Regions from separate parts of the Paraburkholderia sp. J7 genome, predicted to be linked through region 1. Evidence: riboswitches for the same ligand, from Rfam matches in the RefSeq annotation. Region 1 holds a riboswitch; the other holds the start of a gene.
What was found. Region 1 has a riboswitch for fluoride ahead of U5A58_RS23975 (voltage-gated chloride channel family protein). Riboswitches for the same ligand answer to the same signal wherever they lie in the genome.

Region 1 (4,405 bases):
GCGCCGCTCTCCGCGCCCGTGACGATCGAGCGCGACGCGCTGGGCGTGCCGACGATACAGGGCAACACGCGCGGCGACCTCGCGTATGCGAGCGGCTTCCTTCACGCACAGGATCGTTTCTTCCAGATGGATTTGCTGCGCCGGGTCGCCGCTGGCGAGATGGCGGCGCTCATCGGACCGGCGGCGTTGCCTCTGGATCGCCGCGACCGGCCCTTGCGCTTTCGCGAGCACGCCCAGGCAGCGCTCGCCGCGCTCTCCGCTGACCAGCGGGAACTGATCGAACGCTATACGGCGGGCGTCAACGACGGCCTGCGCTCGCTTCGCGCGCGGCCGTTCGAATACTGGCTGTTGCGCACGCAACCGGCGCCGTGGCGTCCCGAGGACACGGTGCTCACCGTCTACGCGATGTATTTCGATCTTCAGTACGACCAGGTGAGGCGCGTGCTCTCGCGCGCGGCGCTGCGCGAGCGCGTGCCCGCCGACCTGCTTGCGTTCCTGCTGCCTGAAACGAGCCATTGGGATGCCCCGCTCGACGGGCAGCGCGCATTGCCGCAACCGCCGGCGGCGCTGCCCGCCGCGCCTCCATCGTGGCTTCCGGCAACGCGGTCCGCCGCCGATCTCGATCCCGACGCCACTTCGCTTCTCAGCAGCGTGCCTGGTCTCGTCGGCGGCGAGAACGCGGTCGATTCGATGGTCGGCAGCAACGGTTTTGCGGTCGACGCCGCGCATGGCGCGCACGGCGGCGCGCTGCTCGCGAGCGACATGCACCTGGGCCTGGCGCTGCCGAACGTCTGGTACCGCCTCTCGCTCGTGTATCCCGCACCCGATGGCGCCGAGCGGCGTATCACGGGCGTCAGCCTGCCGGGTACGCCGTCCGTCGTGGCCGGCAGCAACGGCCACATCGCGTGGGGCTTTACGAACAGCTATGCGCGCTTCGTCGATCTGGTCGAACTTCAGCGCGATCCTGCCGATCCCTTGCGCTACCGGGTGCCGGGCGGCGGATGGGACAAGGCGCGGCTGATCCACGAGCGCCTCGATGTGAACGGCGGCGCGAGCGTCGATCTGCCGGTCGTGCAAACGCGCTGGGGGCCGCAACTCGTTGTCGGCGAGCACGCCTATGCATTGCATTGGGTCGCGCAGGATCCACAGGCGACCAACATGAACTTCATGCAGCTCGAAGGCGCCACGAACGTCGCCGACGCATTGCGCGCCGCGCAGACCTTTGGCTTGCCGACGCAGAATTTCATGGTGGCCGACGCGCAAGGCCATATCGGCTGGACGCTTGCCGGGCCGCTGCCGCGCTTCGCGGATGCCGACGGCGGCGCGGCGGCGCTCGCGAGCTTGCCGTACCGCTCCGAAACGTATGCCGGCTGGCAAGGGTATCGCTCGCCCGATGCGTATCCGGTGCGCGTCGATCCGCCGGCCGGGCGCATCTGGACCGCGAACAACCGTACGGTGCCGCTGGAGGACGTGGCGCGCATCGGCGACGCCGGCACGGATCTCGGCGCGCGCGCCACGCAGATTCGCAACGACCTGTTCGCGCTGCCGCATGCGAGCGAGCGCGACCTGCTCGCGGTGCAGACCGACGATCGTGCGTTCTGGATCGAGTACTGGCGACGTGTCGCGCTGGACGCGCTCGATGCGCGCGCACTCGACGGTCATCCCAAACGCGCCGAATTCCAGCGGCTGGTCCAGGCGTGGGACGGCCGCGCCGATGTGGATGCCGTCGGCTACCGGCTCGTGCGCGCGTTCTACGACTCGCTCTACCAGGCATGGTTCGGTGTACTGGACAAACAGTTGGCCGCGATTGCGCCGGACCTCAGCTATCGCGCGGCGAACTCGCGTTACGAAGCGACGATGGAGACACTCGCCGACGATCGCGCCTGGATACCAGGAGCCTTCGCGGATTGGCGCGCGTTCATGCTGGACCGTATCGACCATACGATCGCTAGCTTGCCGCATGGTGCGAATGGCACGAATGGCACGAAGCTCGAAGACGCACGCTGGGGCGAGCGCAACCGCGCGGCAATTGCGCATCCGTTCGCGCGCATGGTGCCGGAGTGGCTGCCGTGGGTTCGTGGCTGGCTCAGCGCACCGCATGACCCGTTGCCGGGCGACTACAACATGCCGCGCGTGCAGTCGCCGGCGTTTGGCGCGTCCGAGCGTTTCGCGGTGTCGCCGGGGCGCGAGCAAGACGGGATCTTCGAGATGCCGGGCGGGCAGTCGGGCAATCCCCTGTCGCCGTATTTTCTCGCGGGACATGACACATGGGTGCATGGCGGCGCGGCGCCGTTCCTGCCGGGTACCGCCGTTCATACGCTCAAGCTCGTCCCGGCCGGCGCACAGCAGGCTCAAAACTGAGGCCCGCAGGTTCGCGAGCGCGGCGACGATCCTGTTGCAGCGTCTTATGTTGTCGCATAAAATCACGGGGCTTTCGGAGATGGCATTCCTCCCGTAACCGCCCTGCGTTCCCGCAGCGCTGATGATGCCTACGAGTTCCTGGGTGCAGGAGGTCGTAGGCCGTCCACGCGACGCCCCCCTGTCGCCCAGGTGATTTGCAACCGTGCAAGCAAACGCAAACCTGGACCGCAATGAAATCCCTGAAGTCTATCGAGCAGTTCGCGATGGTTCCGTACCTCGCGCGCTGGCTGCTGCTCTCGTCCGTGCTTGGCGCGCTGGCGGGCAGCGCCTCCGCCTTGTTCCTCTATGCGCTCGATCGCGCAACCGACATCCGCGTCGCCCATGCCTGGCTGCTCTGGCTGCTGCCCGTTGCCGGCTTCGCGACCGGCTGGGTCTATCACCGTGTCGGCAAGCCGGTGGAAGGCGGGAACAACCTGCTGATCGACGAAATCCACGACCCGCAAAGAATCGTGCCCAAGCGGATGGCCCCGCTCGTGCTCGTCGCCACCGTGGTCACGCATCTGTTCGGCGGCTCGGCCGGACGCGAAGGCACGGCCGTGCAGATGGGCGGCGCGCTCGCCGACCGGGTGACGCACGTTTTCGGCCTCGACCGCGAGGAGCGCCGCATTCTGCTGATGGGCGGCATTGCAGCGGGCTTTTCGTCGGTGTTCGGCACGCCGCTGGCCGGCGCGATCTTCGGGCTGGAAGTGCTCGCAATCGGGCGCCTGCGTTACGACGCGCTGCTGACCTGCGTGGCGTCGTCGCTGGTCGCGGACCAGGTGTGCCGCGCCTGGGGCATCCATCACACGGTCTATAGCATTGCGTTCGTCCCGCATGTCACGCCGCTCGGACTTGGCTCGGCCATTCTCGCGGGCATCGCATTCGGCGTAGTGGGCATGCTGTTCGCCGACTCCACGCACGCGCTCTCGGCGTTCATCAAGCGCAAGATTGCTTACGCGCCGGCGCGTCCGTTCGTGGGCGGCATCGTCGTGGCGCTTGCCGCTACCGCGCTGAACGTGCCGCAGTATCTCGGCCTGGGCATTCCGACTATTGTCGAAGCGTTCAATCATCCGTTGCCCGTCTACGACTTCGCGGGCAAGTTCGGCTTCACCGTCGTGACGCTGGCATCGGGCTTCAAAGGCGGCGAAGTCACGCCGCTGTTCTATATCGGCGCGACGCTCGGCAATGCGTTGGGGCATGTGCTGGCCTTGCCGATGCCGGTGCTCGCGGGCCTTGGTTTCGTTGCCGTGTTCGCTGGCGCCGCCAACACGCCGATCGCTTCGACGGTCATGGCAATCGAGCTGTTTGGCGCCGACATTGGCGTGTATGCGGCGCTGGCCTGCGTGGTGGCTTATCTGTTTTCCGGCCACACGGGCATCTACCGCGCGCAGCGCGTGGGGCAGGCGAAGCATCCGCTTTTGCCCGCTGGCATGCGTCTTTCGGACATTCCCGCGTTGCGCCGTGTACGGGGCAGCGATTGAGTCTCCGGTATCGCGTCATCGTTGTCTTGTCCACCTGAAAGCGAAGCGCATCGGGCTCGTTAGCAGAAGTGAGCGGACGACGCCAGAAGCGCTGGCTGATTCTCCCTATATCGGTTCGCCTCCTACCCTTGGTGTGGGGGATGAGTCAAGCTTGCCGCGCTCGCGTCGAGGCAGGGTCTCGCTGTGAGCCACATAACAGGGAATCGAATAAGGGGACAGCCATGAAGTGGCTCGATCGCATGACGGTGTTCAAAAAGCTGCTGACAGCATTCGCCGTTGTGATCGTATTTGCGGTGGCCGTGGGCGTGGCCGGCGTCTCGTCGCTGGCGTCGATGCATGATATTGCCGATGAAATCTGCAACCGGCACATGAGCGGCCAGTTCTGGCTGGAGGAAGCGGCGCGCAGCAAGTTGAGCACTGACCTCGACGCGGCGAATCTGGGCTACGCCGATGAAGCGGGGCGCAACCATCTGAAGGAAGACATCGTCGCGCAGCTCAAGCGCATGCATGAGTCGCTCGATCGC
Region 2 (4,405 bases), 110 kb from region 1:
TACTCACCGCACCTTCGCATCATGCCGGGCGTAAGCCTGGCAGGGGCGCTCGCGCGCCTGCATTTTTCACCATAAAGACAATAGAACGAGACATGAAAAAGACCATGATCGCCGGCCTCGTGCTGGCCGGTATGCACGGTGCTGCGAACGCGCAGTCGAGCGTGACGATTTTCGGCAGCCTCGATACAGGGCTGACCTACGTGAGCAACGTCCACGGCAGTTCGTCTTTCGCCATGGCAGACGGCATCAACAAGAGCAACTCGCTAGGTTTCACGGGTGTCGAAGACCTGGGCGGCGGCAAGCATGCGCTATTCAAGCTGGAAAACGGCTACTCGGTGAACACGGGTACGCTGGGGCAAGGCGGATTGCTGTTCGGCAAGCAGGCCTATGTCGGCCTGGGCGATGCGTCGATTGGAGATGTGACGCTCGGGCGTCAATACGACTTCGCGTACTCCATGATCCGCTATTTGCCGTGCTTGTCGTGTGGCATCTACAGTGTTGAAAACGGCGACCTGGATCGCGTTTCCGGCGAGCGGTTGAACAACACCGTGCAATTCATGTCGCGCACGGTTGCGGGCTTTTCGGCTGGAGCACAGTACAGCTTCGGCGCAAGTTCCGGTAACACCACGACAAACGCCGGTCGCGCCGTGAGTGCAACGTTGCAATACGCCAGCAGTGCTTTTGCCGCAGGCGCCTTCTACACCGATATCAATGGTGCGCCCGTCTATGTCGGCATGACTGGCGCGGCGGAAATCTTCGGGCGCCCGATCACGCCCGCTACCGCGTTGCTCGTCGACAAGCAGCGCATCTTCGGATTTGGCGCAGCCTATACACCGGGTCAATGGCGGGTGTCAGCGGTTTATACCAATACCCATCTGGAACTTGGAAACGCCAGCGCACAGGATCAGGTGATTCACGTTGGCGGTGAGTATCGGCCCCGGCCCGATCTCGTGCTCGCCACCAAGCTCACGTACGACAAGCTCGATGCGTCGCATTGGCTTACGCTCTCATGCGGCGTGGACTATTTGCTCTCGAAGCGCACGGATGTCTACCTCGACGTGCATGCGCAGCGGGCATTCGGGGACAGCACCAAGGCATCGATCGCGCTGGCCGGCACGTCGTCGACAGACAAGCAATTCCTGTCGCGTGTGGGCATCCGGCATTTGTTCTAGCCGTTCTCGCGGGTACGGTACGGCCTGATTTTCGGGGGCGACGCTCTGGTCACACCCCGATGCCCAGCGGCGATCAGAGGTCTCCGCGCACTTCACCCGTGCCCAGCACGTTTCGCTGCCGGTTGACCTCCGCCCAAAGGGCATCGCTGTCGTCGTCGCGCAGCAGGATCATCCACTCCAGTTGATCGTCGGTCACACCGAAGTATTCCAGGATCTCCCTACGAACGGCATCGACGAACTGCGCGTATTCCGGCGTTGCCTGGGCCTGCGCGTGCAAGGCGTCGTATGCCGCATCGTCCGCGCCGCCGCCGTGCTCGTCGATGTAGCGCGAGATCCACTGGTCGCGTTCGCGGTCGTAGTCGGCCTCGGCGCGCATCGCCTGCACAGCCGTGTAGAAGTCCAGTTGGGCAAACGCGGCGATCGCCGCCGTTGTTGCCTCGTCGAATGGGGTTGTCATCGCATATCTCATGTGGGCCGTGGCACATTATCGCGCGGGCCGCGACTGGACACCCGAGACTTCCTCACTTTCGCACCTGCCATGCCCGCGCAGGCGGCCTGCGGCGCGTTCGAACGCTGTCGATGCGGCAGCCGCCACACACCGCGTTCTGCCCGGGTACGCCCGCCTGGGGGCTTGCAGCGCCGCCGATAGAGGCGTAACGTTGTTGCAGGAGATGGCATTCTCCTGGAACCGCCCCGACGGGCTAATGATGCCTACCGGCCTGGGAACAGGCACTGTCGGTGCATGCGGTTTCTTCGCTGGCCCCACCTGTGTCTGTGCCGTCAAGACGGCAACTCCCGGTTCACATCGTCACAGCCCAACCTTCGTTGGGCCTGGGTTTCGTCGCGCTTTGCCAAAGGCGTGGCGACGAGGGACTGGAAATGGGATTTCACAGCATCCTGTTTGAGACGCCCGAAGACGGGCCGCCTGCTGGCGAAGTGCACGAGCCGGAGTGCTTTGGCGACCTGAATCTCGACCAGATTGAGCTGAAGGTCACGCAGGGCTATGACGAGTACAACCTGAAGCCATTCTTTCGTGCAGCGCTCGACCGTGAGAGTGCAATACAGTATCGGCACGACGTGATGCGCGACCTCGGGAACCACGAGATTTCCCGCTGTATTCACGCCTTTGCGCAGGCTATGCGCAAGATGCGCTCAGCGCTGGCACAGGCAGAGAAGCTTTACTATCCGCGACAAAAGCAGTGGTGGTTTCTCGAAGCTGCGTTCCGGTATTGCGATGCGCTTGGGACGTTAGGCGCAACGCTACATGAGGCTCAACCGAAGTCGGCAGGCTTGCGAGAATTCAGCGCGTGGCTTGCAGAGTATCGTCGTGGCGAGGTCTTCATTGGACTCAGGCGAGATGTGGTGGAACTGCAGACGGCGCTGGAGGCCGTTAGATACGCGGTTCACATTCACGGCAACGCGGTGACCGTGCTGAATGACGACCGCGAGAGCGATTACAGCGCATACGTCGTGGCTATTTTCGAGCGATTCAAGCAGGGTGAGGTCAAGGACCACAGTGTCGAGGTCAAGGAATGGCCGGAAATGAATCACGTCGAGGCACAGATACTGGACTACGTCGCCAGGCTCCAGCCTCAACCGTTTGCGATGCTCGCCAGCTTCCAGCTCAATCACACTGACTTCCTTGATGCCACCATCGCCTCATTCGACCGCGAGGCGCAGTTCTACATCGCGTACGACGCCTATATTCAGAATTGCCGGGAGCAAGGTCTTCCATTCTGCTTCCCGGTGGTTTCGTCGTCGAGCAAGGCCGAACGTTGTCACGATACGTTCGACCTGGCGCTCGCGCACAAGCTGTGCGCAGACAAGCTTCCAGTCGTGCGCAACGACTTCTGGCTGGAGCGTGCTGAGCGCATTATTGTTGTCTCGGGTCCCAACAATGGCGGCAAGACGACTTTCGCCAGAGCGTTCGGGCAACTTCACTACCTCGCGAGGCTTGGCTGCCCGGTGCCTGGCAGTGAGGCGCGCCTGTATCTCTGCGATCAGCTCTTTGCACATTTTGAGCGCGGAGAGAATACGAAGGACATGCGCGGCAAGTTGCAGGATGACCTCATGCGCATGCACGCCATCCTGGCGCGAGCCACGCCCCGCAGCGTCATCGTGGTGAACGAGATTTTCAGTTCCACGACGCTTGCCGATGCGCTATTTCTCTGCCGCCGAATCATCAACCGGATGATGGAACGCGACGCGCTTTGCGTATGCGTGACTTTTGTCGAAGAGTTGGCCAGGCTCGGCGCGCAGACAGTGAGCATGGTCAGTGAAATCTGCCCGTCCAATCCGGCTGGGCGAACGTTCCGTATTCGCCGAAAGCCCGCCGATGGACGCGCATACGCCGTCTCTGTTGCCGAGCAGTACGGGCTCACCTATGAACGCCTGAAGGAGCGCCTTGTACCATGAAAGCATGGTTGCTCTATGCGCAGCGCGATTTCGACTGGCATCGCGATGAACAATGGAACGAAACCACACTCACGCGGGATCTCGAACTCGCCAGCGTTTTTGCGGCGATGGGGGCGGGCGACGAATTTCTCGAGGGTGTGGCGAAGAAGGTCGTGACCGTCAGTCTGGATGAGCTTGACGACATTCTTTATCGACAAGCCGTGCTCAGGGATTGTCTGAGCCACGAGGCCGTTGTACGGCGGCTCTATGCGATTGCCGTGGAGGCACAAGAGACAGAGCGCAAGAGCTTCTACTGGGGATTGACGGCTTCGGCTAGCAGCGTCCTGCACGCGGCCCGAGACCTCGTGCAGGCGTATCTCGCCTCGTTGGTGAAGTTGCGCCAGCTCGCTGACGATGAAACGTCGTCATTCGAATCAGCCGGGTTCAGACGGTTCTTCGCGATGGTGCGCGAAGCGTTGCCGGATGACTATTTCGCGGCCGTGAAGTATTGCCTGAAGGAACTCAGGTTCAACCGCGGTGTGCTGATGAGTGCGCAACCAGGTCGTGGCAACAAGGGCACACACTACGTTTTACGCAGACCCCACGAGCCGGACCCGAATCTGATTCGCCGTCTATTCGCAAGGCGGCCACCCTCATACACGTTCCGCATTGCCGAGCGAGATGAGAACGGCGCCCGTGCAGTCGCCGAACTTGAAGCGCGCGGCATCAACCACGTTGCAAACGCGCTTGCCCAGTCGGCTGATCACATCAAGAGCTTCTTCGCGATGTTGCGCGCGGAGCTTGGCCTCTATCTGGGTTTCATGAATTTGCGCAACAGA

Region 2: linked by a shared signal. The riboswitch ahead of U5A58_RS24440 (MutS-related protein) and the one ahead of U5A58_RS23975 (voltage-gated chloride channel family protein) in region 1 are both predicted to bind fluoride.

Annotation. Positions count from the first base shown of each region.
Region 1 is NZ_CAJMYZ010000015.1:93,231-97,635, reverse strand. It holds gene U5A58_RS23980 (penicillin acylase family protein) at 1-2,361, shown strand, start outside; fluoride riboswitch at 2,428-2,499, shown strand; gene U5A58_RS23975 (voltage-gated chloride channel family protein) at 2,592-3,881, shown strand; gene U5A58_RS23970 (methyl-accepting chemotaxis protein) at 4,103-4,405, shown strand, end outside.
Region 2 is NZ_CAJMYZ010000015.1:199,823-204,227, reverse strand. It holds gene U5A58_RS24450 (porin) at 93-1,172, shown strand; gene U5A58_RS24445 (ATP-dependent protease) at 1,246-1,629, opposite strand; fluoride riboswitch at 1,831-1,893, shown strand; gene U5A58_RS24440 (MutS-related protein) at 2,052-3,587, shown strand; gene U5A58_RS24435 (MutS-related protein) at 3,584-4,405, shown strand, end outside.